DNA from 4 places in the Streptomyces sp. NPDC058620 genome. Region 2 is predicted to be linked to each of the others. Evidence: riboswitches for the same ligand, from Rfam matches in the RefSeq annotation. Region 2 holds a riboswitch; each other region holds the start of a gene.
The links. Region 2 has a riboswitch for cyclic di-AMP ahead of ACFWSK_RS05840 (peptidoglycan DD-metalloendopeptidase family protein). Riboswitches for the same ligand answer to the same signal wherever they lie in the genome.

Region 1 (7,261 bases), on a different contig from region 2:
AGGGGGCGCCCGCGAGGCCGAACGAGAGCACCGCTCCCGCTGCCGCGTCGATCGAGGCGCGGACGACGGTGTCCACACCGCGCGGCGCCATGGCCTGCACGACCGGCTGGAGCTCGGCCGGCTTGCCGAGGAGTTCGGTCAGCTCCCCGTACGCCCGCCGCAGCTCGCTCTCGTTGGCGAGGTCGAGCCGGACGCCTCCGAGGTCGGCGCGGTGGCGCAGGTGGGGGGCGGTCGTCTTGAGCGCCACGGGATAGCCGAGCCGCTCGGCGGCGTCGACCGCCGCCTCCGGGTGCGGCGCCGGCAGTGCGGGCCGGACGGTGATGCCGTAGGACCCGAGCAGCTCCCGGCCCTCGTCATGCGTGAGGGGACGGCCCCGGGGGTCGGGGTCGGGGCCGAGCAGCGTGCCGATCAGGCGGGCCGCCCGCGACTCGTCGACGGTGTCGCCGAAGTCGGGGACCTTGCCCGGGACGGCCGCCTGGCGGCGCCACTGCGCGTACTTCACGGCTTCGGCGAGCGCCCGGACGGCCCGTTCGGCGGCCGGGTAGGCGGGGATGCGCCAGATGCGGACGGGGGCGCTCGTGGCGGGTTCCGGCGCGGTATCGCCGGTGGCGTCCTTGGCGGGTTCCGTCGTGGTCCCGCCGGGGGGCGGGGTGACCGCGGCATCCCGGACGGGGGGCGCCGTCCGGGCTCCTGTGCGGGCGGGAGCGACCGTGCCGGCGGCCGCCGCCAGGGCCTCGGCGAGGCCGCCGATCTCCACGTGGACCACCGCGACGGGCTTGGCGGGACCGGTGGCCGCCGCTTCGCGCAGAGCCGCGGCCAGGACCTCGCCGTCGCCCGTCTCCGCCTCGCCGTTCTCCCCCACCCAGGGGATCGCGGTCACGATCACGGCGTCGCAGGTCTGGTCGCCGAGCGCCTCGGCCAGCGCGTCCCGGAAGTCCTGCGGGCTCGCCGCGGTGGTCAGGTCCCGGGGAGGGCGCGGGCGCAGTCCCTCAGCGAGGCAGGCGTCGTACGTGAGCAGGCCCAGCGACTCCGAGTTCCCGAGGATCGCGACCCGGGGGCCGGCCGGGAGCGGCTGGCCGGCGAGGAGCAGACCCGCGTCGACCATCTCCGTCACCGTGTCGACGCGGATCACGCCCGCCTGCCGCATCAGCGCGGAGACCGTGGCGTCGGGAATGCGGCTCACGGGCACGGCGTGGCCGGGCGGGTTGGTACCGCTGTGCCGGGCGCCCTTCACCACGACGACGGGCTTCACGGCCGCGGTCCGCCGTGCGAGGCGGGTGAACTTGCGCGGGTTGCCCAGCGATTCGAGGTAGAGGAGGGCGACATCGGTGTCCTGGTCCTCGTACCAGTACTGGAGGAAGTCGTTCCCCGAGACATCGGCCCGGTTGCCCGCCGAGATGAACGTGGACAGGCCGGCGCCGCGCCGGTGGAGGCCGGCGAGCAGCGCGATGCCGATCGCGCCCGACTGGGTGAAGAGCCCGATGCGGCCGCGGGCGGGCGACTCGGGGGCGAGGGAGGCGTTCAGCCGGACCGCTTCGGAGGTGTTGATGATGCCGAAGGCGTTCGGGCCGATGATCCGCATGCCGTACGAGCGTGCCTGGCGGACGAGTTCGCGCTGCCGCTCCCGCCCTTCGGCGCCCTGTTCGGCGTACCCGGCGGAGAGGACGACGAGGCCCCGGACGCCGTGCTCACCGCAGTCGGCGACGGCCTCGGGCACCCGGTCCGCGGGCACGGCGAGGACCGCGAGGTCGACCTGCTCGTCGATCTCGCCGACGGACCGGTGCGTGGGAACGCCGTCGATCTCGGTCGTACCTGCGTCGAAGGCCCGGTTCACGGCGTACGTACGTCCGGTGTAGCCGGAACCGAGGAGGTTGCGCAGCACGGTGCGGCCGACCCCGCCGGGGGTGCGGCCGGTGCCGACGACGGCGACGGAGCCGGGGGCGAGGAGCCGCTGCACCGACCGCGACTCGGCGCGCTGCTCGCGGCCGCGCTGGACCGCGAGGGACTCGGCGGTCGGTTCGAGGTCGAGCGTGAGGTGGACGGAGCCGTCCTCGAAGCTGCGCCGCTGGGTGTAGCCGGCATCCCGGAACACCTTGATCATCTTGTTGTTCGCGGGCAGTACCTCGGCGGCGAAGCGGCGGATGCCCCTCTCGCGGGCGACCGCGGCGATGTGTTCGAGGAGCGCGGAGGCCACCCCGCGGCCCTGGTGGGCGTCCTGGACGAGGAAGGCGACCTCGGCCTCGTCGGCGGGGGCGGTGGCGGGGCGTCCCCGCTCGTCGATGCGGTCGTAGCGCACGGTGGCGATGAACTCGCCGCCGGTCGTGACGGCGAGACCGACCCGGTCGACGTAGTCGTGATGGGTGAAGCGGTGCACGTCCTTGGCGGAGAGACGCGGATAGGGAGCGAAGAAGCGGTAGTACTTCGACTCGTCGGAGACCTGCTCGTAGAAGCTGACCAGCCGCTCGGCGTCGTCGGTGGTGATCGGTCTGATGCGCGCGGTGCCACCGTCGCGGAGCACCACGTCCGCTTCCCAGTGGTCGGGGTACGCGTGATGCGGACTCTGCTCCGGCGTGGGCTGCATGGGCAAAGCCTACGGCTGACGCACCGGTCGCGGAGGGATCGGGGCCGGGGCAGTCTGAGGGTGCTCGACCGGCCGCAGCGACTGGGCCCGGGACCGGGCACAGCAGTGCGCACTGCATGAGAGACTGGTCTAGACAACCATTGATTCGTGAAGGGCAGAACCATGGCTGAGCGCCGCGTCAACGTCGGTTGGGCCGAGGGCCTGCACGCCCGCCCCGCTTCCATCTTCGTCCGTGCCGCCACGGCCTCCGGCGTCCCTGTGACGATCGCCAGGGCCGACGGCAACCCGGTGAACGCGGCGTCGATGCTCGCGGTTCTCGGCCTGGGCGCCACCGGCGGCGAGGAGATCGTGCTCGCGTCCGAGGCGGACAACGCCGAAGCCGCTCTGGACCGCCTGGCCAAGCTGGTCGCCGAGGGGCTCGAGGAGCTTCCGGAGACGGTCTGATCCCAGTCGAATCCGACCGGAATCAATTCTGCGACGAAGTCGCGGCATCCCTCTGCGGATGCCGCGACTTCTCCGTTTCCGGAAACGCACCGGCGGGCTCGAATTCGAGCAGCACAAAGAAAGCCCCGCTGAATTACCTTCTTTGTATACGGCGCAATTGTTAATGTCGGACGCCCGCGATGTTTACGACATGTTGCGAAGTGCTCACCCGGGGCGGCAGGGGGCTTCGCCCCGGCCGGTCCGGGCGGCGCAGCCGATGGGCCGCGATCGCCCGCTCGGCGTGCTGGACGGCCAGCGCCCTGGCCCGGTCCGCGTCACCACGGGCGACCGCGTCCACGAGCGCACCGTGCTCGGCCCAGGACTCCGCGGGCCGTGCGGGCTGCTCGACCGCGTACATCCAGGCGATCTTGTGCCGTAGCTGGGTGAGCAGCGCGATCAGCCCGGGGCTGCCCGAAGCCTGCGCGAGCGTCTCGTGGAACCAGCCGCCCAGTGCGCGCAGATCCTCGCCCTCGCCCCGCCGCACCCGCTCCTGCCCCAGCCTGACCAGGCCGCGCAGCACCTTGAGGTGCGCATCGGTGCGCCGCTGAGCGGCGCGCGCCGCGCCGAGCGGCTCCAGGAGCATCCGGACCTCCAGGAGGTCGGCGGCCTCCTGCTCGGTGGGCTCGGCCACGCACGCGCCGGCATGCCGGCGCGTGACGACGAAGCCCTCGGACTCCAGCGTGCGCAGCGCCTCGCGCACCGGGACGCGCGAGACCCCGTAACGACGCGCGAGCAACTCCTCGGTGAGGCGGCTGCCGCGATCGAAGACACCGGAGACGATGTCGTCACGGATTGCCGTGCATACCGAATGCGCGGGAATGCGCATGTCCGAACCTCCGCCTTAATCCCCGCGAAACGCGGCCGATCGACGCCTGTTCTGCGACTCTATTGCAATGAGCCCGAATTTCCGACGGCAGAGTGGAATCCAGGTATATCTTCTGGCCACGGAAGGCTTCGGCGAACAGCGTCCGGGCGATACGCCGAAGGCCCCGGCGGGAGCCGGGGCCTTCGGGAAGTGCGGGGGTGCGGCGCGTGGGTCAGACGTTCACGCCGTGCGCGCGCAGGTACGCGACAGGGTCCATGTCGGAGCCGTACTCGGGGGTGGTCCGGGCCTCGAAGTGGAGGTGCGGCCCGGTGGAGTTGCCGGTCGAGCCGGAGATGCCTATCTGCTGCCCGGAGGTGACGCCCTGGCCGACGGAGACGCCGATCGAGGAGAGGTGGCCGTACTGGGTGTACGTGCCGTCCGCCATCCGGAGCACGATGTTGTTGCCGTAGGCACCGCCCCAGCCGGCCTCGACGACCGTACCGGCGCCGACGGCGACGACGGAGGAGCCGGAAGCGGCGCGGAAGTCGACACCCGAGTGGCTGCCGGAGGACCAGAGGGAGCCGCCGGACTTGTAGCCGGTGGTGACGTAGGAGCCGGCGACCGGCAGGTGGAACGAGTTCAGCCGCTCGCGCTCGGCCGCGCGGGCGGCGCGGGCCTCGGCCTCGCGGGCCTCCGCGGCACGGGCCTTCGCCTCGCGCTCGGCCTCGGCCTTGGCCTTCGCCCTGGCTTCCGCCTTCGCCTTGGCCTTCGCGGCGGCCTCGGCCTGCTGCTCCTGGACCTTCGCCTGGGCGGCGATCTGGTCGGCGAGGGTGCCGCCGATGGCGACGACCTGGGTCAGGCCGGTGTCGCTGACGGTGCGGGCCTCGTCCGCGGCGAGGGCCGGAGAGGCCATCCCGCCGATGACGCCGGTGGTGGCCAGAGCCGCGATGCCGGCGACCTGAGCGCTCTTGCGCGTCAGACGGCTCGGGGCACGGTGCTTCCCGGTGGCACGGGTGAACGCCATGGAGGGGCTGATCCTTTCCTTCCTTCTCGCCTACCGGGTTAGCTGACGGGTTCGGAGCAGGAAGGTCTCCTACGGACTTCTCCGCCCCTGAGAGCGCAGACGTCCGATTCACCCCAGGGACTTCGTGGGTCCCCGGCTCCCCAGGCTCGCGCCTGACGGGGACTCGGCGATGGCTGCCCGGCGCCACGGACGCGGCATACGCATGACGGACAGCGGAGCCGACGCTAAACGGGGCAACTTTCAATCACCAAACGGACAGCCTGATTTGTCGTACATCCCACAGGGCAGATGGGGAGCCCTTGTATCAAAATCGGACAAAAAGCAGGGACCCCGGTGGCGAGTTGCCCACCGGGGTCCCTTTTGTGCTCTTTGCGCCTCCGTCGGAGAACGGACCGCCCGTCAGCCGCTGACGACCGACACCTCGCCGATACCCAGGGCGCGGACGGGGTCCGCGATCTGGGAGGCGTCACCGACGAGCACCGTGACCAGCCGGTCCACGGGGAAGGCGTTGACCACGGCGGCCGTCGCCTCGACCGTGCCCGTCTCGGCCAGGCGCGCGTACAGCTGCGCCTGGAAGTCGTCCGGGAGGTGCTGCTCGACCTGGTCGGCGAGGGTGGCCGCCACGGAGGCCGCCGTCTCGAACTTCAGCGGGGCGACGCCCACGAGGTTCTGCACGGCCGTCTCGCGCTCGGCGTCGGTCAGCCCGTCGGCCGCCAGGGTCCGCAGCACCTTCCAGAGATCGTCCAGCGCCGGTCCCGTGGACTCCGTGTCCACCGAGCCGCTGATGGCGAGCATCGCCGCCCCGGTGCGCCCGGAGGAGGAGCCGGGAGCCGTGGAGCGCATTACCTGCGCGAAGGCGCGTACGCCGTAGGTGTAGCCCTTCTCCTCGCGCAGCACGCGGTCCAGCCGCGAGGTGAGGGTGCCACCCAGGCAGTACGTGCCGAGGACCTGGGCCGGCCAGACACTGTCGTGCCGGTCGGCGCCGATGCGGCCGATCAGCAGCTGCGTCTGCACAGCGCCGGGACGGTCCACGATCACCACGCGGCCGCGGTCGTCGGCGGTGATGGGCGGGACCGGGCGGGGCTCGGCGGAGTTGCCCGACCAGTCACCGACGGTGTCGGCGAGGAGCGCGTCCACGTCGACCCCGGTGAGGTCGCCGACGATGACCAGCGTCGCGGTGGACGGACGGATGTGCGCGTCGTAGAAGGCACGCACGGCCGTGGCGTCGATCCGGCCCACCGTCTCCTCGGTGCCCTGGCGCGGACGCGACATCCGCGCCGTGGCGGGGAACAGCTCCTTGGAGAGCTGCTTGGCCGCCCGGCGGCCGGGGTTGGCCTGCTCGTGCGGGATCTCGTCGAGGCGGTTGCCCACGAGACGCTCGATCTCGCTCTCTGAGAAGGCGGGCGCCCGCAGCGCTTCGGCGATCAGCCCGAGCGCCTTGGCCAGCCGGGAGACCGGGACCTCCAGGGAGACCCGGACACCGGGGTGGTCGGCGTGCGCGTCGAGGGTCGCACCGCAGCGTTCCAGCTCCGCGGCGAACTCCTCGGCGGAGCGCTTGTCCGTGCCCTCGGACAGGGCGCGCGCCATGATCGTGGCCACGCCGTCGAGGCCCTCGGGCTCCGCGTCCAGCGGCGCGTCCAGGAAGATCTCCACCGCGACCACCTGCTGCCCGGGGCGGTGGCAGCGCAGCACGGTGAGGCCGTTGGGCAGGGAGCCGCGCTCGGGCGCGGGGAAGGCCCAGGGCCTGGCCACGCCCGCGGTCGGCTGCGGGTGGTACTCCATCGCTACTCCAGTCACAGCGGCGTCGCTCACTGCTCCGCCCCTTCGTGCGTGCCGGTACCGGCTTCGGTGGCGTCGTCGGCCTCGGCGTCGGCCGGCGCTTCGATCGGTTCGTAGACCAGGACCGCGCGGTTGTCGGGGCGCAGGCATGCCTTGGCGGCCGCCTGGACCTCCTCCGCGGTGACGTCGAGAACCCGCTCCACGGCCGTCAGGGCCAGCTGCGGGTCGCCGAACAGCACGGCGTACCGGCACAGTTCGTCAGCGCGGCCCTCGACCGTACCGAGCCGGTCCAGCCACTCGCGCTCCAACTGCGCCTGGGCCCGCTCCATTTCCTCGGGCGTGGGGCCCTCGGCGGCGAACCTGGCCAGTTCCTCGTCGACCGCGGCCTCGATCTCCGGCACCTCGACGCCGCCGGACGTCTTGACGTCCAGCCAGCCGAGCGAGGGCGCCCCGGACAGCCTCAGCAGCCCGAACCCGGCGGCCACCGCCGTACGGTCGCGGCGGACCAGCCGGTTGTGCAGCCGGGAGGACTCGCCGCCGCCGAGTACGGTCAGCGCCAGGTCCGCGGCGTCGCACTCGCGGGTGCCGT
Region 2 (7,261 bases):
CGGTCAGTTCGGCGACGGCGCGCTCGAAGCGCTCGGCCACGTCGTCGGGGTCGCTTCCCGGCCGGAGGATGTCGTTGCCGCCCGCGCAGAAGGTCACGAGGTCGGGTGCCAGCTCCTTGGCCCGCGGGACCTGTTCCTCGACGATCTGGTCGAGGAGCCGCCCGCGCACGGCGAGATTGGCGTACCGGAAACGGCCGTGCCGTGGCGCGATGACAGCTGTCTCCTCGTAGGTGACCGCGAGCTGATCCGCCAGCAGCACCGCGAAACGGTCCGCCCAGCCGACAAAGGTCCCGCCGGGGCCGGGGTCGCCGACGCCTTCGGTGAAGCTGTCGCCAATCGCCGCGTACGAACCTATGACGCTCTTGACGCCCATGACGCCCTGGACACCGCGCTGATTGAGTTTCGAATCGTCTGCCACAAGCCCTTATCCTGCACCTGCGAATGTGACCTACGCGACCGTAATACGGGGTTGACGGGTGGTGAGATAGACCACCCGGTCAGTTTTTGGTAAAGCCGGAATAAGTGGCGGCCCTCGCGGCACCGGTGAGAACGCGAGGAAGGGCGGTGCGCCGCCGCGCACCGCCCTTCCTCACTGCCGCTCGTCTCAGAGGGAGACGCCGTGCTGACGCAGGTACGAGATCGGGTCGACGTCCGAGCCGTAGCTCGGGCCGGTGCGGACCTCGAAGTGGAGGTGCGGACCGCTCGAGTTGCCGGTGGAACCGGAGAGACCGATCTGCTGGCCGCCGGTGACGGTCTCGCCGACCGACACGTTCAGCGAGGTCTGGTGGGCGTACTGGGAGTACATGCCGTCCTCGTGCTTGATGACGACCTCGTTGCCGTACGAACCGCTCCAGCCGGCCGACACCACGGTGCCGGGGCCGATGGCCCGGACGCTGGTGCCGGAGGCGGCCTGGAAGTCCGCACCCGTGTGGTAACCGCTGGACCACATGGAGCCGGAGGCGCGGTACGGCGTGGTGACGGTGGCGTCGGCCACGGGGGCCGCCCAGCCGGAGTCGGTGCTCTCCGAGGCAGCGGTGGAGGTGCTGGCGTTCGTCGAGGTGACCGACTCGGCGGAGGAGGAGGCCGAGTTGGCGGAGGTGTCCGCCTTCGGGGCCGCGGCCTTGGACGGGGCGGCCTTGGGGGCCGCGGCCTTCGGCGCGGCCGCCTTGGGGGCTGCGGCCTTCGAAGGAGCGGCCCCGGCGGAGCCGGACGCCTTGGCGCCGAGCGTGAGTTCGGTGCCGGGGAAGATCAGGCTCGGGTCGTCGCCGACGACCTCACGGTTGTCCTTGTACAGCTTCTCCCAGCCACCCTTGATCTTCTGCTCGGCGGCGATCTTCGACAGATAGTCGCCGGAGACCACGGAGTAGGTCTTCGGGGCGGCCTTGGACACTGCGGCGGGCGCGGTGTGCGCCGCGGCGACCGAGGCGGCCGTGGACTTGGCGGACGGCGCGGCCTGCTCCGCGGCGTGCGCTCCGGTGGCACCGATCAGCGGAAGGGCGAGGACGGCGCCACCGGTCCCGGCGGCGAAGATGCCACGGACGATCGGGCTGGACTTCGTACGACGGTGCTTACCCTTTGCGGGCATGGGGAATTCCTCTCCGGCGCCTACGAGGTGAGCTGTCGGGTTCGGGCTGGAGATGCCCGGTCGCGCTGGCGCGACTTCACCCCGAGCCGTTCCGGATTCCTCCGGAACGGCGGCTTACCTGGGTCCCCCGCTCCTGCCACGCGTGAGTGGGTGCGGATTCCGGGCGGCGGCAGGATTAGGCGGTCCGTCCGGATTGACGGTGACCGTAAGCGAGTAAGGACGGCCGGAACAAGCCGCGTCCGAAGCACCGGAATGCGCGATTCAATTCCGGCGCGGATTTGCGGTCACACTCCGTGGATTACGGATCTTGTCATTCCGTGCGGTACGCGGAATTCCCGCAGGGCGGGCCGCCACACACCGTCACGGATATGATCCCGCTCACCAGCCGACCGCCATCTCCCCCATAAGTAGGGCATGTTCCGCTAAATGCATCAATACGGACACGCGTTGGTCACCGTGTACGACGGAGCCTCAGCACCCTCGCGTCCAGACACCGCGTCCGCGAAAACCCACCGCGCGCCCCTGACCCCGACGAGCAGCCAGGTCCGACCCTTGCCGCCTGACTCGATCACGCCGCCCCACAGATCCACACAGTTCCGCACATCATCGACCGTGGGCGCCGCACGAGGAACGGTGCCGCACGGAACGGCAGCCTCCGGGGCAAGATGATTGCCTGGGGAATCAATGTCGTATCGTCACGACCGTGCCCTCGTCGGCGAGCAGCGCCGACACCAGACACTCCAGGAGCCACTGTGACGCAGCAGCTGCCGCAGGTCCCGCCGACGCACACCGAGCTGACCGGTGTACGCAACTTCCGTGACGTCGGGGGCCTGCCGACCACGGACGGCCGCCGGGTGCGGTTCGGCCGGCTCTACCGCAGCGGTCACCTGGCGCAGGCCACGGAGCAGGACACGGCGTTCCTCGACGGACTGGGCCTGCACACGATCTTCGACTTCCGCAACGCCGCCGACCACAAGCTCGACGGCCACGACGTGGAGCTGACAGGCGTACGCAACGTCAACATTCCGCTCTCCGACCCGGCCGACGGCGCCGAGTTCTGGCGGCTGGTCCGCGACGGCAACATCGAGCAGCTGCGCTCGATCCTCGCGGACGGCAAGGGGGCGGACCGCATGATCGCCTCGTACCGCTCGATCATCAAGGACCGCACAGGCGAGCACAGCCAGGTGCTGCACGCGCTGGCCGAGGACAGTGTCCCCGCCCTGATGCACTGCGCCGCGGGCAAGGACCGTGCGGGGCTGTCCATAGCGGTGTCACTGCTCGCCGTCGGCGTGGAGCGCGAGGCCATCGAGGCGGACTACCTGATGTCCAACGACGCCCACCGCCGGTACAAGGTGAAGCGCAGCGACACCTCCGCGGTCGGTATGTCCGACGAGGTCATGGAGCTCCTGAACCCGCTCTTCGGTGCGCGCGCCGAATACCTGGCGGCGGCCTTCAGCACCATCGAGGAGACCTGGGGCGGCACTGAGCGCTACCTCACCGAGGGGCTGAAGCTGTCCCCCGAGACCCGTGAGCGGCTGCGGGAGCGCCTCACCGAGGAGGCGTGACCAGCTCCTCGGCGTCAGCCCTTGCCGGCCACCTCGAACAGCAGATAGAGGAAGGCCGCGAAGACGTGCCCGGCGACCAGGTAGGCGACGAGCCTGATCACCACACCGCGCGGGAACTTGCGTTCCTGCGCCTCGTAGCCCTTCCGGGACCTCGGGCTGAGCGGATCGTAGTGCTCTGAATCGGACATGACAGTCCTTCCTTCGGTGTCGGGTGTCAGCGGCGGTGGAGGCCGCTGCCCAGACAGAGTTCGGCCGCCGGACTCTGCAGCAGCGTGTGGACGAAGAGCAGCTCCGCGCCGTCGCGGTCGGCGGCGGCGATCCGGTGCGGGGTGAGCGAGTCGAAGTGCGCGCTGTCTCCGGGTTCGAGGTCGTGCACGCTCTCGCCGAGACCGACCCTCAGCCGGCCCTCCAGCACGTACAGCCATTCCTCGCCGGGGTGGACGCGCACGAGATCGCCCTGGGCGCCGTACGGGACGCGGACGCGGAGCGCCTGCATGGCCCGGCCGGAGCCGCCGGCCCGGCGGTACATCCAGCCGTCGGCCTCGGCGCCCGTGAACGCTCCGCCGCGGACGATCGCGTCACGTTGGGCCGGAGCCTCCCCGAGGAGCTCGGAAACCGTCGTACCGTAGACACGGGCCAGCCCCAGCAGCATGGGCAGCGACGGCTGCCTGCGGCCGGTCTCCAGCCGGGACAGGTGGGCGGGTGAGAGCCCCGCCCGCTGGGCGGCGGTCTCCAGGGTGAGGCCACGGCTGCGGCGCAGGTCGCGCAAGCGCGGAGCGACCCCGGGCAGTTCGTCGGCCGCCCCTCCGTCAGGAGGATTCATGTCTCCATTGGGCCAGGATCCTGCCTCAGAGGCAAACTTTTTGCCTCTGAGGCAAACCTCCGCTCAGCGGTTGCCGACTGCCTGTTTCACCAGGGTCCTGCCGAAGTCCCACATCAGCCCGCCCCCGCTGTGCGCGTCGTCCATCACCGCCGTGAAGGCGCTCACGAACCGGTCCACCTCCGGCTCACCGATGACCAGCGGTGGGATCAGCTTGATCACTTCCAGGTGGTCCCCGGACACCTGCGTGAGGATCCGGTGCTTCTGCAGCAGTGGCACCACGACCATCTGCGCGAAGAGCCCCTTGCGGGCCGCCTGGAGCATGGTCCAGCGGCTGCGGAGCTTGAGGGAGGACGGCCGGCCGAACTCGATCCCGATCATCAGTCCGCGTCCGCGCACCTCGTGCAGCAGCTCGTAGCGGTCGACGAGCGCGGCCAGCCGCTCGCGCAGCAGATCACCGGTGCGGCGGGCGTTCGCCACCGTCTCCTCGTCCTCCATCACCGCGAGTACGGCGAGACCGGCCGCCATGGCCTGCGCGTTGGAACCGAAGCTCGCCGAGTGGACGAGGACCCGGTCCATGGACGAGTAGACGCGCTTGAAGATCCAGTCCTTGCCGAGCGTCGCCCCGACCGGCACATAGCCGCCGGAGAGCGCCTTGGCGACACAGACCAGGTCGGGCTCGACGCCCTCCTCGTGCTGGTACGCGTAGAAGTCACCCGTCCTGCCGAGGCCCGTCTGCACCTCGTCGACGATGAGCAGCGCCTTGTGCTGGTGCAGCAGCTCCTGCGCGGCACGCAGGAAGCCGGGCGGTGAGGCGTGCACCCCCTTGCCCTGGATGGGTTCCACGACGAGTCCCGCGACATCTCCGCGCTTCAGCTCGCGCCGCAGTGCGCCGAGATCGCCGAGCTCGATCGCGGTGTCCGGGAGCAGCGGGGCGAAGCCGTCCCGGAAGCCCGCCTCCCCGTTGACCGAGAGGGAGCCGGTGGTCAGCCCGTGGAAGGCGTGCGTGCAGTACAGGATCCTGGGCTTCCCGGTGGCGTACCGGGCGAACTTCAGGGCCGTCTCCACGGCCTCCGTACCGCTGTTGCCGAAGAACACCCGGTCCAGATGCGGGCTGTGGGCGAGCAGCCTCTCGGCCAGCAGTCCCGGGAGCGGCTGGCAGTCGAACCGGGTGAGGTCGGCCAGTGAGGCGTCGAGGACGTCGTGCAGCGCCTTGCGTACGACGGGGTGGTGCCGGCCGAGACCCATCACCCCGAACCCGGCGAGCATGTCGAGGTAGTCGTTACCTTCCGCGTCCCAGAAGTACGCGCCCTCGGCCCGTTCGTAGACCTTGTCGAAGCCGATCGTGCGCAGCATGCGGGGCAACTGGTGGTTGAGATGTCTGGTGTGCAACTCGTAGCGTTCGCCGCCCCGTTCGGCGAGGAGCCGCCTCAGATCGAAGCTCTCGGTCCCGTCGTCCTTCATGCCCCGCTCTCCTTCGGTGCCGGATGCTCCGCCTTCGCCCGCCGGGCGGCGAGGACGGCGCTGATCTGTCCGGCGATCTCCACCGGGGTGAGTCCGACGTCGGCGAGCACCTCGCCTCGTTTGCCGTGCGCGAGGAACTGCTCGGGGATGCCGAAGGTGCGCAGCGGTACGTCGATCCCGGCATCGCGCATCGCCTGACCGACGGCCCAGCCGACGCCGCCGCTGCGGCTGTTGTCCTCCACGACGGCGACCAGCCGGTGGTCCGCGGCGAGCGGGGCGAGCTGCTCGTCGACCGGCTTCACCCAGCGCGGGTCCACGACCGTGCAGCGGACGCCGGCCCCGGCGAGCAGGTCGGCGGCCTGGAGGCAGACCCCTGCGAGCACACCGACCGCCACCAGGAGGACGTCGGGATCGTCGGCGCGGTGCAGGAGGTCCATGCCGCCGATCCTCCCGATGGCCGGAACCGGGTCCCCCACCGACTCCTTGGGGAACCTCAGTACGGTCGGGGCGTCGTCCACGTCGACGGCTTCGCGCAGTTGCGCGCGGAGCTGGTCGGCATCGCGCGGTGCGGCGATCCGCAGGCCGGGGACGACCTGGAGCACCGACATGTCCCACATGCCGTTGTGCGAGGGGCCGTCGGCCCCGGTGACTCCGGCCCGGTCGAGGACGAAGGTCACCCCGCACCGGTGCAGGGCGACATCCATCAGCAGCTGGTCGAACGCCCGGTTGAGGAAGGTCGCGTAGACGGCGACGACGGGGTGAAGCCCGCCGGTGGCCAGGCCCGCAGCCGAGACGGCCGCGTGCTGCTCGGCGATGCCCACGTCCCAGATCCGGCCGGGGAACGCCTCGGCGAACCTGGTGAGTCCGACGGGGTGCAGCATGGCCGCGGTGACGGCGACGATGTCGGGCCGTTCGGCCCCGATCGCGACGATCTCGTCACCGAAGACAGAGGTCCAGGAAGGGCCGGCGGGCATCACGAGGGGTTCGCAGGTGAACGGGTCCATCACCCCGACGGTGTGGAAGCGGTCGGCGTCGTCACCGAGGGCGGGCGGGTAGCCCCGGCCCTTCTCGGTGATGCAGTGCACGAGCACCGGCCCGTGGAAACGTTTCGCGCGCCTCAGCGCGGACTCGACGGCGGCGGTGTCGTGTCCGTCGACCGGGCCGACGTACTTGAGGCCCAGGTCCTCGGACATGCCCTGCGGGGCGAAGGCGTCCTTGAACCCCTTCTTGGCGCCGTGCAGCGATCCGTAGAGCGGCTGCCCGATGACGGGGGTCTGCTGGAGCACGTCCTTGCCCCACGAAAGGAAACGCTCGTAGCCGTCGGTCGTACGGAGAGTGGCGAGGTGGTCGGCCACGCCACCGATGGTCGGGGCGTACGAGCGCTCGTTGTCGTTCACCACGATGATCAGCGGGCGGTCCTCGGCGGTCGCGATGTTGTTCAGCGCCTCCCAGGCCATCCCGCCGGTGAGGGCACCGTCCCCGATGACCGCGACGACATGGTGCGGGCGCCCGAGGACCTCGTTGGCCTTGGCCAGGCCGTCGGCCCAGCCGAGGACGGTCGAGGCGTGGGAGTTCTCGATGACGTCGTGTTCGGACTCCTCGCGGGACGGGTAGCCGGACAGGCCGCCCTTCCCGCGCAGTTTCGAGAAGTCCTGGCGTCCGGTGAGAAGCTTGTGCACGTAACTCTGGTGCCCGGTGTCCCACAGGATGCGGTCCACGGGCGAGTCGAAGACCCGGTGCAGGGCGATGGAGAGTTCCACCACCCCGAGGTTGGGTCCGAGGTGACCACCTGTCCTGGACACCGCGTGCACCAGGAACGTCCTGATG
Region 3 (7,261 bases), on a different contig from region 2:
GGTGGCGGTCGTACGGGTACGCATGGTCTCCCCGGGGCTGCACGTGACGGCGTGACAAGGGAGACATTCTCGGGCAACAGGGGTGATCTGGTAGGTTACTTGGCTCTCCATGCACCCGGACGGGTCACGCAGGGAGGGGTGGGCTGACGGTCATGCCGTCGGTGCGATGTTCTGGTTGGCGTGGAACAGGTTGTCGGGGTCGTACGTCTTCTTGACGTCGGCGAGCCTGTCGAAGTGGCCGCGGTAGGTGGTCCGGACGCGCTCCCGGCCCTCGCCCGCGCCGATGAAGTTCACGTACGCGCCGCCCATGGAGTGCGGGTGGAGCTCCTCCCAGTAGTCGGTGCTCCACTGGGTGACCGCCAACGCGTTGGACGGGTCCGGGTCGATGCCGGCGATGACGCCCGACCAGACGGCGTCCCGGTAGGCCCACGCGGTGTCGTCCGGGCCGACCCTGGCCGCCGCCGCGTCGACCGGGTAGAGGTGCATCGTCGACAGGCCGGTGGGCAGGCTCTCCGCGTACCGGGCGTGCACATCGATGGCCTCGTCCGTGATCCGGTCGAAGAAGTCTCCCCGCCAGTACCACTGCAGGCCCTTGGGGATGAGCTCGTCGAACAGGGTCTGGAGCGCCGGGTAGGGCATCGGCGAGGTGAAGTGGAAGGCGGGCGGGCCGGGGTCGTTGACCACCGACAGGGCTTCCTCCACTCCGGCCGGGTCCCCCGTGAAGCACCACACGACCCCGCACATCTTCTGGCCCTGGATCTCCTCCGGGAACGGCGGTGCCGGAGGAACGGTCAGCGACGCGAAGAAGCCGTACACGTCGTCGGAAGCCTGCGGCATGAACTCGCGGTACCAGCGCAGCACTTCACCGATCATGTCCAACGGCCACACGGTGATCCCCATGCCCACGGTGCCCACCGGATGCAGCCGAAATTCGAACGAGGTGACGACGCCGAAGTTCCCGCCGCCGCCGCGCAGCGCCCAGAACAGGTCCGGGTTCTCGTTCTCGCTCGCCGTGACGAAGCTGCCGTCCGCGAGGACCACGTCGGCGGACACCAGACTGTCCACGGTCAGGCCGTACTTGCGGGTGAGGTAGCCGTGTCCGCCGCCGAGGGTGAGCCCCCCGACGCCCGTCGTCGACATGATCCCCGCCGGGGTCGCCAGGCCGAAGCCGTGCGCGGCGTGATCGAGGTCGCCGAGCTGCGCGCCTCCGTCGACCCTGGCCGTTCTCGTGGCAGGGTCGACCCGCACCCCGCGCATCGGCGAGAGGTCGATCGTGACACCGTCCTCGACGAGGCACAGGCCCGGGCCGCTGTGCCCGCCGCCCCGGACGGCGAGTTCGAGCCCGTTGTCGCGGACGAAGTCGACCGCGGCCATGACGTCGGCCGTGTCCCTGCACCGCACGATCGCCGCCGGCCGCTTGTCGGTCATGGCGTTGTAGAGGGTGCGGGCCTGCCCGTACTCCGGGTCCAGGGGGCCGATGACCGGGCCGCGCAGCGCGGTCGCCATCGCTTCGAATGTGGTGCCGTCCATAGCCGTCTCCTCGCAGGGACGCGGACCGCGACGCACCGGTCCGTCTCCTTCTGCCTCGGGTCGGTGGCCGGTTCACACCGACGCTTCGGGGCCCCGCGCGTCACAGGCGGACCGGCGTCGCGGGGCAGTGCTTCAAGCGTCCCGCCGGTCGGACTGCCGCGCAATCCGGCCTCTGAAGGGGGTGCGGGCCGTCGGTCCACGGGTGCCGGAAGGCCGGACTCCGGACTCGGGAGGACCATGAAGTCATGGACGGGGACGGACACCTCGACGGCATCAGCCCGCCCGGGCGGCTCGCCGGGCCGGCCGAGGGCATCACCCCGGAGGAGCTGGCGCTCGCGGCCCGTAACCACGGCCTCCCGCTGGAGGCCCTGCGGTACGAGGTCACGCCGCCCGGTCTCCACTACGTACTCGTCCACTACGACATCCCCGCCGCCCGGGCCGAGGACTGGCGGCTCTCCGTCGACGGCGGGGTCCGGACCCCGCTCACGCTGGACCCGGCGGCCCTGCGGTCGTTCCCGGCCGTCACGCACCGGGTGACGATGGAGTGCGCGGGCAACGGCCGTGCCGGGCTCTCGCCCAGGCCCGTGAGCCAGCCGTGGCTGGTCGAGGCGGTCGGCACGGCCGAGTGGACCGGTGTGCCCCTGCGGCTGCTGCTCGCCGATGCGGGCGTCGAGGCGGACGCCGTCGAGGCCGTCTTCGGCGGCGCCGACCACGGAGTGGAGCGCGGCGTCGAGCAGGACTACCGGCGGAGCCTGCCGCTGGACGTGGCCGAGGGACGCGACCCGGAGGTGCTGGTGGCGTACGCCATGAACGGCGCGCCGCTGCCGCCCCAGCACGGCTTTCCGGTGCGGCTGGTGGTGCCCGGCTGGTACGGCATGGCATCCGTGAAGTGGCTGCGCCGGATCACCCTCACGGCCACCCCGTTCACCGGATTCCAGCAGGCGGTGGCCTACCGCTACCGGCAGGAGGCCGAGGAGCCCGGCGAACCCGTCACCCGGATCGCTCCCCGGGCGCTGATGATCCCGCCGGGCTTCCCGGACTTCATGTCGCGGACCCGTGTCGTACGGCCCGGAGCGGTGCTCCTGGAAGGCCGCGCCTGGTCCGGGCGCGCCCCCGTCGTACGGGTCGAGGTGAGCACGGACGGCTGCCGGGCGTGGAGCGACGCCGTACTCCGCACGCCGGAGGAGAGCGACGCGCACACCTGGGCATGGCGGGGCTGGCAGGCGCACTGGACGGCGACCCCCGGCAGCCATGTGCTCGGCGTGCGCGCGACCGATGCATCGGGCAGCACCCAGCCCGTCGTGCAGCGCTGGAACCGCGGCGGTTTCGGCAGCAACCACGTCCAGCGGATCTCCGTCCTCTGCGCTCCTGAAGAGGGCTGACCGGCCTCCGGTGCGAGGAGTGGTCATGAGTACGTCTGGGATGCCGTAGAGTTGTGTTCACGACGCGGGGTGGAGCAGCTCGGTAGCTCGCTGGGCTCATAACCCAGAGGTCGCAGGTTCAAATCCTGTCCCCGCTACTGAAGGACCGGGCCCGGTACGCACACAGCGTGCCGGGCCCGAGTCGATTTCCGGGTCCGACGGACCCACAACGGCCCACTCGGCCGATGACATGGCGTGATGATCCCGCCCGCACTTGTGGACAGTGCGTGACCGGGGTGCGGAAAGCGCCTCCGCACGCTCCCTCCTTTGGCCGATGAGCAGTCGCCACGCGGCGCGGCTCCGGTCAGCCTGGGTGGGGCGCGGTACCGTCCGCAACCGTAGGCGGACCCGGGCAGGAGAACACAGGTGGGGAAGCGGGACACAGGGCGGGGCGTGACTCCAGGGGGAGTCCGTGCCCGTCGGTTCGTCCGTGTGCTGCCCGCGCTGATGATCGTGGGCGGGGCGCTCTTCGACGTCACGACACCGCCGACGTTCACGCCCGTCCCCCTCTTCGTGGCGGCTCCCCTGATCGCCGCGCCGTTCTTCTCGCGGGCCAGCACGATCCGGACGGGCGTCGCCGCGGTCCTCGTCATGGCGCTGCTGGGCCTGTTCAGCCGCACGCTCAGCCAGGTCGAGCCCATCATCGAACTGGTCACCGTGGCCACCGCCGGGCTGCTCGCCCTGTTCATCAACGGCGTCGTCCGGCGGGGCAACAAGCAGCTGGCGTCGGCCCGGGTCATCGCGGAGACCGCCATGCGGGCGGTACTGCCGAGGCCGGCCGACCGGATCGGCGGGCTCCATGTGGCCGCACGGTACGAGGCGGCCCAGGCGGACGAGTTCGTCGGCGGCGACCTGTTCGCCGTCGCGGACACCCCGTACGGGGTGCGGTTGGTGGTCGGGGACGTACGGGGCAAGGGACTTGACGCGGTCGGGGCGGTGGCGGTGGTCATCGGGGCGTTCCGGGAGGCCGCCGAGCAGGAACGCTCGCTGGAGGGTGTGGCGCAGCGCCTGGAGCGGGCGCTGGCGCGGGACGGGACGCGCCGCGGCGGGCTCGACGCGATGGAAGGGTTCATCACGGCCGCGCTGGCCGAGATCCCGCCCGGGGCCGGTCTGGTGCGGCTCGTCAACAGGGGGCACCCCGAGCCGATCCTGCTGCACGCCGACGGAAAGCTTGACGTGCTCGCGTCCGCCTCGCCCGCGCTGCCGCTCGGGATGGATCTGGGTGTGTGGCCGGACCGGTCGGACGAGTGGGCGCTGCCCGCGGGGACGACGCTCCTGATGTTCACGGACGGCCTCTCCGAGGCGCGGGACGCGGCGGGGGCCTTCTACGATCCGGCGGCCCGGTTGCGGGGGCGGATCTTCCCCGGGCCCGAGGAGCTGTTGTCCGCGCTCACCGATGACGTGCGCCTGCACACGGGCGGCCGGTCCACGGACGACATGGCGCTGCTCGCGGTCGGCCGGCCGGCGGAGGGGCAGCCGGAGCGGCGGAGGACCGTGAAGATCGTGGGCCGGGGGCCCGGGGGACCGGAATGAGCCAGTGGCTGACGGGCCGTCGGCGGTCCGACGCGACCGGCGCTGTGGAGCGGGGCCACCGTACGTAACCGAAGCGTGGCCCTCCGCATAACATTTGACGCAACGTCAGAAATGAAATGACGGGTGAGGGGTGTTCAACTCGCCCGATTGCACCCGGTTGTATCCCGTTAAGTCCAGGCCAAAGTCACGAACGATCACTCGGAACAGCTTGGAATAGAACCCGTCTGTCTATTAACGTTCGATAACGCAGCGCGGTTGTCCCAGTCGTCGTAAGAGGCGGCACCGTGCGCGTGCGCTGAATTCCGCAAGGAAACCGGGGACCCACCTACATGGGGTGAATCGAGCCACCTGTGTCTCGCGAGAGGCAGAGCGGCCCGTAGGAGACCTTCCTGCTCCGAACCCGTCAGCTAACCCGGTAGGCGAGAAGGAAGGAAAGGAGTGCGCCCACGTGGCGTCCAACAAGCCTGCCCCCGAGGCCCCGTCACCCTTCGGTACCGACACGCTCGGTGCCCAGGACAGGACCTGGGAGGAATGGAACCCCACTGCGGAGTCCATCCGTCCCGTTCGCGGCAGGCATCGCGTAGCCAAGCAGCGCGGTCTCGCTCGTAGTTCCACCGTCCTCGGGGTCGGCGTCATCGCGGCAGTCGGTGCGGGCGGCATGGCCACCGCTCAGGGCAAGCCGCCGGTCTCCATATCTCTTCCCGATTCCATCGCGGACAATCTGCCCGACGCCAAGTCCCTTCCCGGCGTCGGCTCTTTGATGTCCGACGGCCCCGACGCGAAGGACACCGCCACGGTGGCCGCGTCGTCCCCGCTCACCACCGCCGGCATCACCACCGCCGAGGCCGAGCAGGGTACGACGGACGCCGGAGAGGCGCTGCGCACCCGCATCCTCCAGCAGGCCGAGCAGCAGCAGGCCAGCGCGGACGCCGAGGCCAGGGCCGCCCAGGAGAGGGCGGCCGCCGAGAAGGCCGCCGCCGAGGCCGTGGCCCAGCAGGGCGAGGCCGAGGCCAAGGCCGCCGCCGAGAAGAAGGCGGCCGAAGAGGCCGCCGCGCGCAAGGCGGAGGCCGAGAGGCTCGCCAAGCTGGCCGCCAGCTTCACCCTGCCGGTCTCCTCGTACACGATCACCGCGACGTTCGGCCAGGCCGGCAGCATGTGGTCCTCCGGCCAGCACACCGGCCTCGACTTCGCGACGCAGGCGGGCGCACCGATCAAGGCCGTACACGGCGGGACCGTCAGATCAGCCGGCTGGCACACGTCGTACGGCTACCACACCGTCATCGAGCTCGACGACGGTACCGAGGTCACGTACAGCCACCAGTCCTCGTTGAACGTCTCCGCGGGTCAGAGGGTCAACACCGGCGACATCATCGGCCGCGCCGGCTCCACCGGCAACTCGAGCGGGGTGCACCTCCACCTGGAGGTCCACACCGCGGGCGGCTCGGGCATCGACCCGATGAGCTGGCTCCGCAGCAAGGGCCTCACGCTCTGAGGTCCGGCAGTTGAGACACCGCGTCCCGTAACCGGACGCACCTGAACCCCGGCAGCCCTGACGCACACCCCCCGACGTCAGGGCTGCCGGTTTGCCGTTTCTCGGGGCGCGGTCGTGCCGGGAAACGGAATAGCGCGGTTCGGTGACGGGGTTGAACCACCCATGACCTCACTCCGTACGCTCGGCTCCTCCGGCCTCCAGGTCTTCCCCCTCGCCCTCGGCGGCAACGTCTTCGGCTGGACGGCCGACGAGGCGCAGTCCTTCGCCGTACTGGACGCCTACGCCGCGGCAGGCGGCAACTTCATCGACACCGCCGACTCCTACTCGGCCTGGGCACCGGGCAACGAGGGCGGTGAATCGGAGACCGTCGTCGGCAAGTGGCTCGCCTCGCGCGGCAACCGCTCCGAGACCGTCGTCGCCACGAAGGTCGGCGCCCACCCCTCGTACAAGGGTCTCTCCGGCGCGACCATCAAGGGCGCGGCCGAGGAATCGCTGCGCCGGCTCGGCACCGACCACATCGACCTCTACTACACGCACTTCGACGACGAGACCGTCCCCGTCGAGGAGATCATCACCGCCCTCGACCAGCTGGTGAAGGACGGCAAGGTGCGCGAGATCGCCGCGTCCAACATCAGCCCCGAGCGGCTGCGGGCCTCGCTGGAGTTCTCCGAGCGCGAGGGCCTGGCCCGTTACGTCGCCCTGCAGCCGCACTACAACCTCGTCTCACGTGACACCTACGAGGGCGGGCTCCAGGACACGGCCGCCGCCGCCGGTCTCGCCGCCGTCCCGTACTTCGCCCTGGCCTCGGGCTTCCTCACCGGCAAGTACCGCGCGGGTGCGACGGTCGACAGTCCGCGGGCCGACAGGGCCGGCCAGCACCTGGAGTCGGAACGCGGGCAGAAGGTTCTCGCCGCGCTCGACAGGATCGCGACGGAGCGCGGCGCCGAGATCGCCACCGTCGCCCTGGCGTGGCTGGCGTCCCGTCCCACGGTCGTGGCTCCGATCGCTTCGGCCCGTACGGTCGAGCAGGTGCCGGCACTGGTCGCGGTCGCCGGGCTGCGGCTGACCGAGCAGGAGCAGGCGGCGCTGACGGACGCCTCGGCCTGACGCGTGCGGCGCGGACGACGCGCCGCACGCGCTCAATGAGCCCGACGGTGACGTGCGTCGTACGGGTGCGGGCGGTACGGCGGCGGCTGGAAAGGGGGCTGCTGGTACGGCGGTTGTTGGTACGGGGGTCCGGCGGGCGGAGTCGCCCGGTTGAGGTACGGGTTGTAGCCGCCGTACC
Region 4 (7,261 bases), on a different contig from region 2:
TCGTCCTGTTCACCTCCAATCTGCGGCTGCACGACAATCCGCCCCTGCACGCGGCACTCGCGGCGGCGGACGAGGTGGTGCCGCTGTTCGTCCTCGACGAACACATCGCGGACGTGGGCTTCGGTGTGCCCAACCGCCGCGCCTTCCTCGCCGACTGCCTCGCCGACCTCGACGCCGGCCTCCGCGACCGCGGCGGACGTCTGGTGATCCGCTCGGGCGTGCCGGCCGAGGAGGTGTGCCGCGTGGCCGCCGAGGCGGGGGCCCGGGACGTGTACCTGGCGGCGGGAGTCACCGCGTACGCACACCTGCGCGAGGAGGGGCTCCGCACCGCCCTGGAATCGCAGGGGTGCCGACTGCACGTCCATGACGCGGTGGTCACGGCCGTCGCCCCGGGCGCGCTGACCCCGGCCGGTTCGGGTTCCGACCACTTCGCGGTGTTCACGCCGTACTTCCGGCGGTGGTCCGGGCAGCCCGTGCGGGAGGTGTTCGCGGCCCCCCGCACGGTGCGCGTGCCGCGCGGTCCCGGCTCGGAGGCCGTTCCCTCGCGTACGGCCGTGCCGGGTGTCGCCGAAGGACTGGCCCGGGGTGGCGAGACCGAGGCACGGAAGCGGTTCGCCGCGTGGTACCGCGACGGGATCGCGGAGTACGAGGACCGCCACGACGATCTGGCGGGCGATGCCACCTCACGGCTCTCCCCCGACCTGCACTTCGGAACCCTCTCCCCCGTCGAGCTGATCCACCGGGCCCGTACGACGGGCGGAGCGGGCGCCGACGCCTTCGTACGCCAGCTGTGCTGGCGGGACTTCCACCACCAGGTCATGGCCGCCCGCCCGGCGGCCGCGCACGCCGACTACCGGACACGGCGGGACCGGTGGCGCACCGAGCGGTCCGCGGCCGGCGACATCGCCGCCTGGCAGGAGGGCCGGACCGGTTATCCGGTGGTGGACGCCGCCATGCGCCAACTGCGCCACGAGGGATGGATGCACAACCGCGGACGCCTGCTCACCGCGAGTTTCCTCGCCAAGACCCTGTACGTCGACTGGCGGATCGGCGCCCGGCACTTCCTCCGCCTGCTGGTGGACGGCGATGTCGCGAACAACCAGCTCAACTGGCAGTGGGTGGCGGGAACGGGCACGGACAGCCGGCCCAATCGCGTACTCAACCCCGTACTCCAGGGCAAGCGGTACGACCCCGACGGCACGTACGTGCGCCGTTGGGTGCCCGAGCTGACGGGCATCGAGGGCGGTGCGGTGCACGAGCCGTGGAAGCTGCCCGGCCCGGCGCGGGCCCGGTACGCCTACCCGGAGCCCGTCGTGGGACTGGCGGAGGGGCTCGCCCGGTTCAAGGAGGCGCGCGACCTGGCGTGAGGCTCCCGCAGCCCCGCCCCGTACCCGGAATCCACCGCTCGTACCGTTTCCCTTTCGTACGACTGCGGCCGTGGTGTTGTCCTCGACGGCGCACGACGGCCGGCCGCTGGGGATCTAGCGTCTCCGGGACCACCCCGAGGCGAGGAGCGGCACGTGAACTGGCTCATCCATGACTACCGCGAGGACGATCTGGCGGCAGTAGTCCATCTCATCGATACGACGGCGGGCCTCGGCCAGGAGTCCGTCTTCTCCCTCGCCGAGTGCATCAGCGCACTGACGTCCCGCCAGCCCGCGGTGGTGGCCGTCCACCGCGGGCGGCCCATCGGCGCCGCACTGGCGCATGTGTCGGGGGGCCGGGCCTGGGTGATGCGGATCGCCATCGAACCGGCCTGGCGCGGCCGGGGCCTGGCCAGCGCGCTGCTGGTGGAGCTCGAACGCCGGCTGATCGAGGCGCGGGTGCGCCGGATCGCCTACGTGCTGGCGGAGGAGGAACTGCTCGGCGAGGGGCTGCGCAAGGCCGGGTACACACGGCGGCCCGCCGTCGCCTATTTCGAGAAGGCGGAACCGGCCACGGGCACCCCGGCCGATCTCCTGGAGGAACTGGGCGGCAGGGTGCTGTCCGGTGATCTGTGGGACAGGGTGGCGGGCATGGAGGCGGAGAAGAGCCTCATCGAGCGCCGTGTCGTCATGCCCCTCGCCGAACCGGAGCGTGCGGCCCGGCACGGGGTCCTCCCGCCCCGCGCCATCACCCTGTTCGGTCCGCCGGGGACCGGCAAGACCACCTTCGCCCGGGCCATCGCCTCACGCCTCGGCTGGCCCTTCGTCGAACTGCTGCCGTCCCGCCTTGCCGACGAGGGCAATCTCGCCGCCGCACTGCGCACGGCCTTCGCCCGGATCGCGGAACTGGAACGGGTGCTGGTCTTCATCGACGAGGTCGAGGAGATAGCTCCCGTACGCGGAGAGCGCCCGGAGCCCGGCCTGCACGGCGTCACCAATGAACTCCTCAAGCTCATCCCCGGCTTCCGTGAACGGGACGAGCGGCTACTGGTGTGCGCCACCAACTCCATCCGCTCACTGGACCCGGCCTTCCTCCGTCCGGGGCGCTTCGACTACCTGGTGCCGATCGGCACCCCGGACGCGGCGGCGCGGGCGGCGATCTGGTCACGCCATTCGGCCCGGCGGGACGACGTCGACGTGGACGCGCTGGTCGCGGCGAGCGAGCTGTTCACCCCGGCCGACATCGAGCACGCGGCCCGGACCGCGGCCCAGGCCGCCTTCGAACGCGACGTCGCCGAGGCCGGTGCGGACACCGACGACTATCTCGCCGCCCTCGGCCAGTGCCGGCCGACCGTCACCCCTGCCGTCATCGCCGAGTTCACCGCCGACATCACCACGCACGCCCGCACCTGAGCCGATACCGGAGCTGCCCGTCATCCCGGGCCCCCTGCCCCTCCGGCGCACGATGCCGTGACCTCGGCGCGTCATGGAGGAGCCGGGCAGCTCTCCGGGCAGACTTTCCCCATGGCCAACGCAACGAAAGCAGCCCTAGAAGGCGGCCCCGACGACCTTCCCGAGCGGATCGTCTCCGTCACCGGACCCGGGCCGGACGTCAAGGTCCCGTTCCGAGGCGGGTACGAACACTTCAAGGCGACCGACCGTCAGAAGGAAACCTCCGAGGGCCAGTTGCCCGTCTACGAATGGTGGGAGCGCACGGAAGTACCCGGTTAGTCGACAGCGGGCCTGCTCTCGTCGTACCACGGGATGTCGCACAGACGGCTCTTGACCTCAAGCGCGGTTCAGGTTGGAGGCTACTCGTACGCACCACTGGCGGCCAGTGGCGGCGCAGCACTTCACACATCGGAGAAGCCCCATGTCGAGCAATACGGTTCAGAACCCCGGCCCCGCAGTGTCTGACGCACCCCCGGTCCACCGCTCCGGCCTCACCTGGTGGAAGGCGCTGGCCACCGGGGCGGTCTGCGCGGTCGTCGTCAATCTGGTCGTCCTCGCCGTCGCCAAGCTGGCCGATGCCTCGCTCATCATCGTCAACGGCGGCGAAGAGCATCCGATCACGGTCGGGGGCGTCATCGGCGCCTCGGTCGTCCCGCTGGTCGTCGGGACGGGCGCCGCCCTGCTGCTGTCCCTGTGGAAACTGGTCTTCCTGCGGATCGCGCAGTACTTGGGCGGCGGCCTGGCACTGCTGTCGGTCGCCGGTCCGCTGTCGTCCGGCGCCGATGGCGGCACCGTCGCCGCCCTGGCCCTGATGCACATCACCCTCGGGGTGATGGTCGTCACCACTCTGGAGCTCCACCGCCGCCACCGGCTCCTCTAGGGCTGTGGCCGTGAACCGACCTTTGCCGGGTTGGATGTCAGGCGGCGATGGGTAGTGGTCTGCCACCCCAGCGGATGCCCTTCTCGTTTCGGATGCGGGCGCGTTCACACCGTTGGGGGGCCAGGACGTGTCAGCCTCAACGCGGCCGACCCGGCGGGGATCGGCGCCGGCGCGATCGCCGGTCCCGAGGGAATCGTGCGCCAGCAGGCCGGCGCGGGCGAGGAGGTCCTCGTCGACGTCCTCGATCTCGACACCGTCACGCGCGTCCGTACGGTTCCGCCGGCCTCAACCGGCCGTGGGACCAGCTCGCACGGTACGGCAGCCGCGTCCGCCTGCCGATGACGGAGGGTCGTTCCAGCCGACCCCGAACGGCCAAGCCGCGCGGAAGCCAAGCAAATAAGGCGAATACGGACTTTTAGCGGCAATGGTCCTCTATGGCTCATAGCATTCTTTTGACCCGAACCGCACTGACTCCCCTTCGCGCAAATCGCCCTTTTCGGACTCAGTGGCCAGCGTCACGTCACGGATCGGCAGCTTCCCGATCCGTGCCCCGCATCCCTTCTGCGGGAAGAGAGTTGACTCCGCGGTCCGGGTGAATTCAGCGGCGATCCCGTTCATCGATCTTGTAAATGAATTGTGATCCGGAATTCGGGGCTTGTCGCTTTCGGCTTTTCTCGCCTACGGTCACCCTCAATCCGGATGGAACGCCGAATCCTGCCGCCGTCCGGGAACCCAGACCACCCACGCCCGGCAGGAGCGGGGGACCCAGGTAAGTCGCCGATCCGTTATGCGGAACGGCTTGGGGTTAAGTCGCATGCACCTGCGGCCAGGCATCTCCAGCCTGAACCCGACAGCTCACCTCGTAGGCGACGGAGAGGAATTCGCCATGCCCACGATGGGTAAGCACCGTCGTACCAAGTCCAGCCCGCTGACCCGGGGTCTCGTCGCCATCACCGCGGGCGGAGCCGTTCTCGCCCTTCCGGTGATCGGCGCCACCACCGCGTCCGCCGCGCCCGCGCAATCGTTCTCCGCCGAAAAGGCAGGTGCGCCGGCAGCCGCTCCTGCCAAGGCAATCACCGCACAGAAGGCCGGGATCACCAGCTATTCCGTGATCAAGGGTGATTCCCTGCACAAGATCGCCGAGGGACACTCCCTGAATGGCGGTTGGCAGAAGCTCTACAAGGACAACGAGAAGGCCATCGGCGACAATCCTGGGCTTATTCGCCCGGGTCTGAAGCTGACCATTGGCGCCAAGTCCGAGGCCAAGGCTTCCGGTTCGTCCACCGACCGCACGGCTGCGGGCAGCGACCGCGCGGACCGTTCGGAGCGGTCCAGCACACTGGCCGCGAAGACCGCCGCGCCCGCCGCCCAGCCCGCGACGTACACGAACGACCTCGACGGCTGGATCAAGGAGTCGCTGGCAGTCATGGCCGAGCACGGCATCCCCGGCACCTACGAGGGCATCCACCGCAACATCATGCGCGAGTCCTCGGGCAACCCGCAGATCGTCAACAACTGGGACTCGAACGCCGCGGCGGGCACCCCGTCCAAGGGCCTTCTCCAGGTCATCGACCCGACGTTCGAGGCGTACCACGTGCCCGGTACGTCGACGGACAGCTTCGACCCGGTCGCCAACATCACCGCGGCGTGCAACTACGCCGCCGACAAGTACGGCTCCATCGACAACGTCTTCGGCGCCTACTGATACTCCGGCACCGGCCGCGGTTCACGACTGCCGGGTGGTGAGGGTCCGACAGGCCCTCACCACCCGGCAGTTCCGCATGTGCGCCGACCATGGAAGACTCGCACGCATGCCCGAACTCCAGCTCCTGAGACCCGACCACGCCGCCGCCCTGCTCGCCTTCGAGCAGGAGAACCGGGCCTACTTCGCCGCCTCGGTCCCGGACCGCGGCGACGAGTACTTCGCACGGTTCGACGCACGGCACAGCAGCCTCCTGGCCGAGCAGGCCGACGGGCTGTGCTATTTCCATGTGCTGGTGGGCGAGGGCGGCGAGGTGCTTGGCCGGGTGAACCTGGTGGACGTGGCGGACGGCTCCGCCGACCTCGGATACCGGATCGCCGAGAAGGCCGCCGGGCAGGGCCTGGCCACGACCGCCGTCCGCCAGGTATGCGTACTGGCCGTCACTCAGTACGGTCTGACCGCGCTGCGGGCCTCGACCACGCTGGACAACGCCGGCTCCCAGGCCGTACTGGCCAGGACGGGCTTCGTACGCACCGGCGAGACCGTGCTCGGCGGCCACCCGGGCCTCTCCTACGAACGCCCCCTGGACGCGGACGCGCTGCTCCCCTGACATCGGTCACGGGAACAGCGCGGGATGTCCGCACCTGGCTGGTGGTGGCGAGCCGGAATCCGGCCCGCCACCACGGCGCGGGGACCGCGTCAGTCGCGGTCGGTCTCCTCGCGGAGGATCTTGCCGCTGGCCGCGTCCACCTCGAACTCGCTCTTGTTCCAGTCCGCGGCGACGACGTCGACGGCCCAGACAAGGGTGTCGTCGTCGTTGGTGTCCAGGCCGATCGAGGTGACCTTCCCCTTCTGCTTGTCCGTGGCGACCTTGGCCGCCTGCTGGGACGTCTGCTTCGCCTTGGTGATCCAGTCGGCCATCTCACGCTTGTCGGCCGCGTCCTGATCGGTGTCCGCGGCCGTCTCGATCACCTTGCCGGAGACGGCGTCGATACGGACGGTGTGGGCGGTCCCGTCCTTCTCGACGACCTCCGCCACCCACACCGGACCGGTGGGGCTGCCGCTCGGGGAGGCGCTGCCGGTGGGGCTGCCACTCGGACTTCCACCGGGGCTGGCCGCTCCGGTCGGGCTGCCACTGGGGCTACCGCTCGGGCTGGCCGTGCCGCCGGGGCTCGCGCTTCCGTTCGGCGAAGCGCTCGCGCTCGCGTCGGTGCGCCGGTCGGTGTCGTCGTCCAGGCCCTCCAAGTCGAGCTCGGCCAGCTTGGTGTCAGGAACGGCTCCGACCGCGGTCGTGGCCGCCTTGTCGAACGTGACCTTCGTGGCTTCGAGGAGCTTCTTGCGTTCGGCCTGGTCCTCGGTCAGTTTCGCCCCGCCGGTCGGGCTGCCTGAGGGACTGGCGTAGGGAGTGGTCGTCTGCTTCGGGATGACCTTGGCGGCCTCCGATGTAGCCGCCCCTGTCTGGTCGCCACCCTCATGCCCGCAGCCCGCGACCAGCGCGGAGGTGACGACGGCGCACAGCGCACCGGCGGCGGTACGGAGACGGCGGGCGCGCGGGGAGACGGTGGTTTTTCGTCGGAATTCAAGGCTCATACACGCATCCCTAGCCCCCGCACCGGCCGGTCATGTTGTCCTACGGGACGGGTCACCCGATCGACCTCGCGGCTCCGTCCGTTGGCCGCCATCCGCCCCGGGCGCGCCTCGGTCGAGGGTGCGGAACAATGGATGGGCACAGCCACGGACACCGGCTCCCGCCGGCGCCCGGTCGGGAGGCCCCTCATGGATTACCCGGAGAGTTACGAGCTGATATTCCAGACCCACGGTGCGGCTGACGACGTGGTCGTCGTCCGGATGACCGACCGGTCC

Region 1: another riboswitch for cyclic di-AMP. It lies ahead of ACFWSK_RS24970 (M23 family metallopeptidase); the one in region 2 lies ahead of ACFWSK_RS05840 (peptidoglycan DD-metalloendopeptidase family protein).
Region 3: another riboswitch for cyclic di-AMP. It lies ahead of ACFWSK_RS27095 (M23 family metallopeptidase); the one in region 2 lies ahead of ACFWSK_RS05840 (peptidoglycan DD-metalloendopeptidase family protein).
Region 4: another riboswitch for cyclic di-AMP. It lies ahead of ACFWSK_RS01730 (transglycosylase SLT domain-containing protein); the one in region 2 lies ahead of ACFWSK_RS05840 (peptidoglycan DD-metalloendopeptidase family protein).

The regions. Positions count from the first base shown of each region.
Region 1 covers NZ_JBHXQO010000031.1:41,135-48,395, forward strand. The annotation lists gene ACFWSK_RS24955 (GNAT family N-acetyltransferase) at 1-2,581, opposite strand, end outside; gene ACFWSK_RS24960 (HPr family phosphocarrier protein) at 2,744-3,025, shown strand; gene ACFWSK_RS24965 (GntR family transcriptional regulator) at 3,186-3,890, opposite strand; gene ACFWSK_RS24970 (M23 family metallopeptidase) at 4,102-4,893, opposite strand; cyclic di-AMP (ydaO/yuaA leader) riboswitch at 4,906-5,072, opposite strand; gene ACFWSK_RS24975 (M16 family metallopeptidase) at 5,293-6,675, opposite strand; gene ACFWSK_RS24980 (M16 family metallopeptidase) at 6,702-7,261, opposite strand, start outside.
Region 2 covers NZ_JBHXQO010000003.1:231,802-239,062, forward strand. The annotation lists gene ACFWSK_RS05835 (SGNH/GDSL hydrolase family protein) at 1-418, opposite strand, end outside; gene ACFWSK_RS05840 (peptidoglycan DD-metalloendopeptidase family protein) at 605-1,585, opposite strand; cyclic di-AMP (ydaO/yuaA leader) riboswitch at 1,590-1,748, opposite strand; gene ACFWSK_RS05845 (tyrosine-protein phosphatase) at 2,338-3,150, shown strand; gene ACFWSK_RS05850 (DUF6126 family protein) at 3,165-3,338, opposite strand; gene ACFWSK_RS05855 (helix-turn-helix domain-containing protein) at 3,365-3,973, opposite strand; gene ACFWSK_RS05860 (aspartate aminotransferase family protein) at 4,037-5,434, opposite strand; gene dxs (1-deoxy-D-xylulose-5-phosphate synthase) at 5,431-7,261, opposite strand, start outside.
Region 3 covers NZ_JBHXQO010000037.1:17,822-25,082, reverse strand. The annotation lists gene ACFWSK_RS27120 (hypothetical protein) at 1-24, opposite strand, end outside; gene ACFWSK_RS27115 (FAD-binding oxidoreductase) at 151-1,530, opposite strand; gene ACFWSK_RS27110 (sulfite oxidase) at 1,776-2,912, shown strand; tRNA gene ACFWSK_RS27105 (tRNA-Met) at 2,976-3,049, shown strand; gene ACFWSK_RS27100 (PP2C family protein-serine/threonine phosphatase) at 3,399-4,484, shown strand; cyclic di-AMP (ydaO/yuaA leader) riboswitch at 4,768-4,921, shown strand; gene ACFWSK_RS27095 (M23 family metallopeptidase) at 4,933-5,976, shown strand; gene ACFWSK_RS27090 (aldo/keto reductase) at 6,139-7,083, shown strand; gene ACFWSK_RS27085 (PrsW family intramembrane metalloprotease) at 7,116-7,261, opposite strand, start outside.
Region 4 covers NZ_JBHXQO010000001.1:393,549-400,809, reverse strand. The annotation lists gene ACFWSK_RS01760 (cryptochrome/photolyase family protein) at 1-1,367, shown strand, start outside; gene ACFWSK_RS01755 (ATP-binding protein) at 1,521-2,777, shown strand; gene ACFWSK_RS01750 (DUF5988 family protein) at 2,889-3,095, shown strand; gene ACFWSK_RS01745 (DUF6069 family protein) at 3,274-3,696, shown strand; partial or broken gene ACFWSK_RS01740 (IS630 family transposase) at 3,734-3,823, opposite strand; gene ACFWSK_RS01735 (hypothetical protein) at 3,892-4,038, shown strand; cyclic di-AMP (ydaO/yuaA leader) riboswitch at 4,392-4,578, shown strand; gene ACFWSK_RS01730 (transglycosylase SLT domain-containing protein) at 4,583-5,401, shown strand; gene ACFWSK_RS01725 (GNAT family N-acetyltransferase) at 5,508-6,008, shown strand; gene ACFWSK_RS01720 (PepSY domain-containing protein) at 6,098-6,988, opposite strand; gene ACFWSK_RS01715 (DUF6296 family protein) at 7,175-7,261, shown strand, end outside.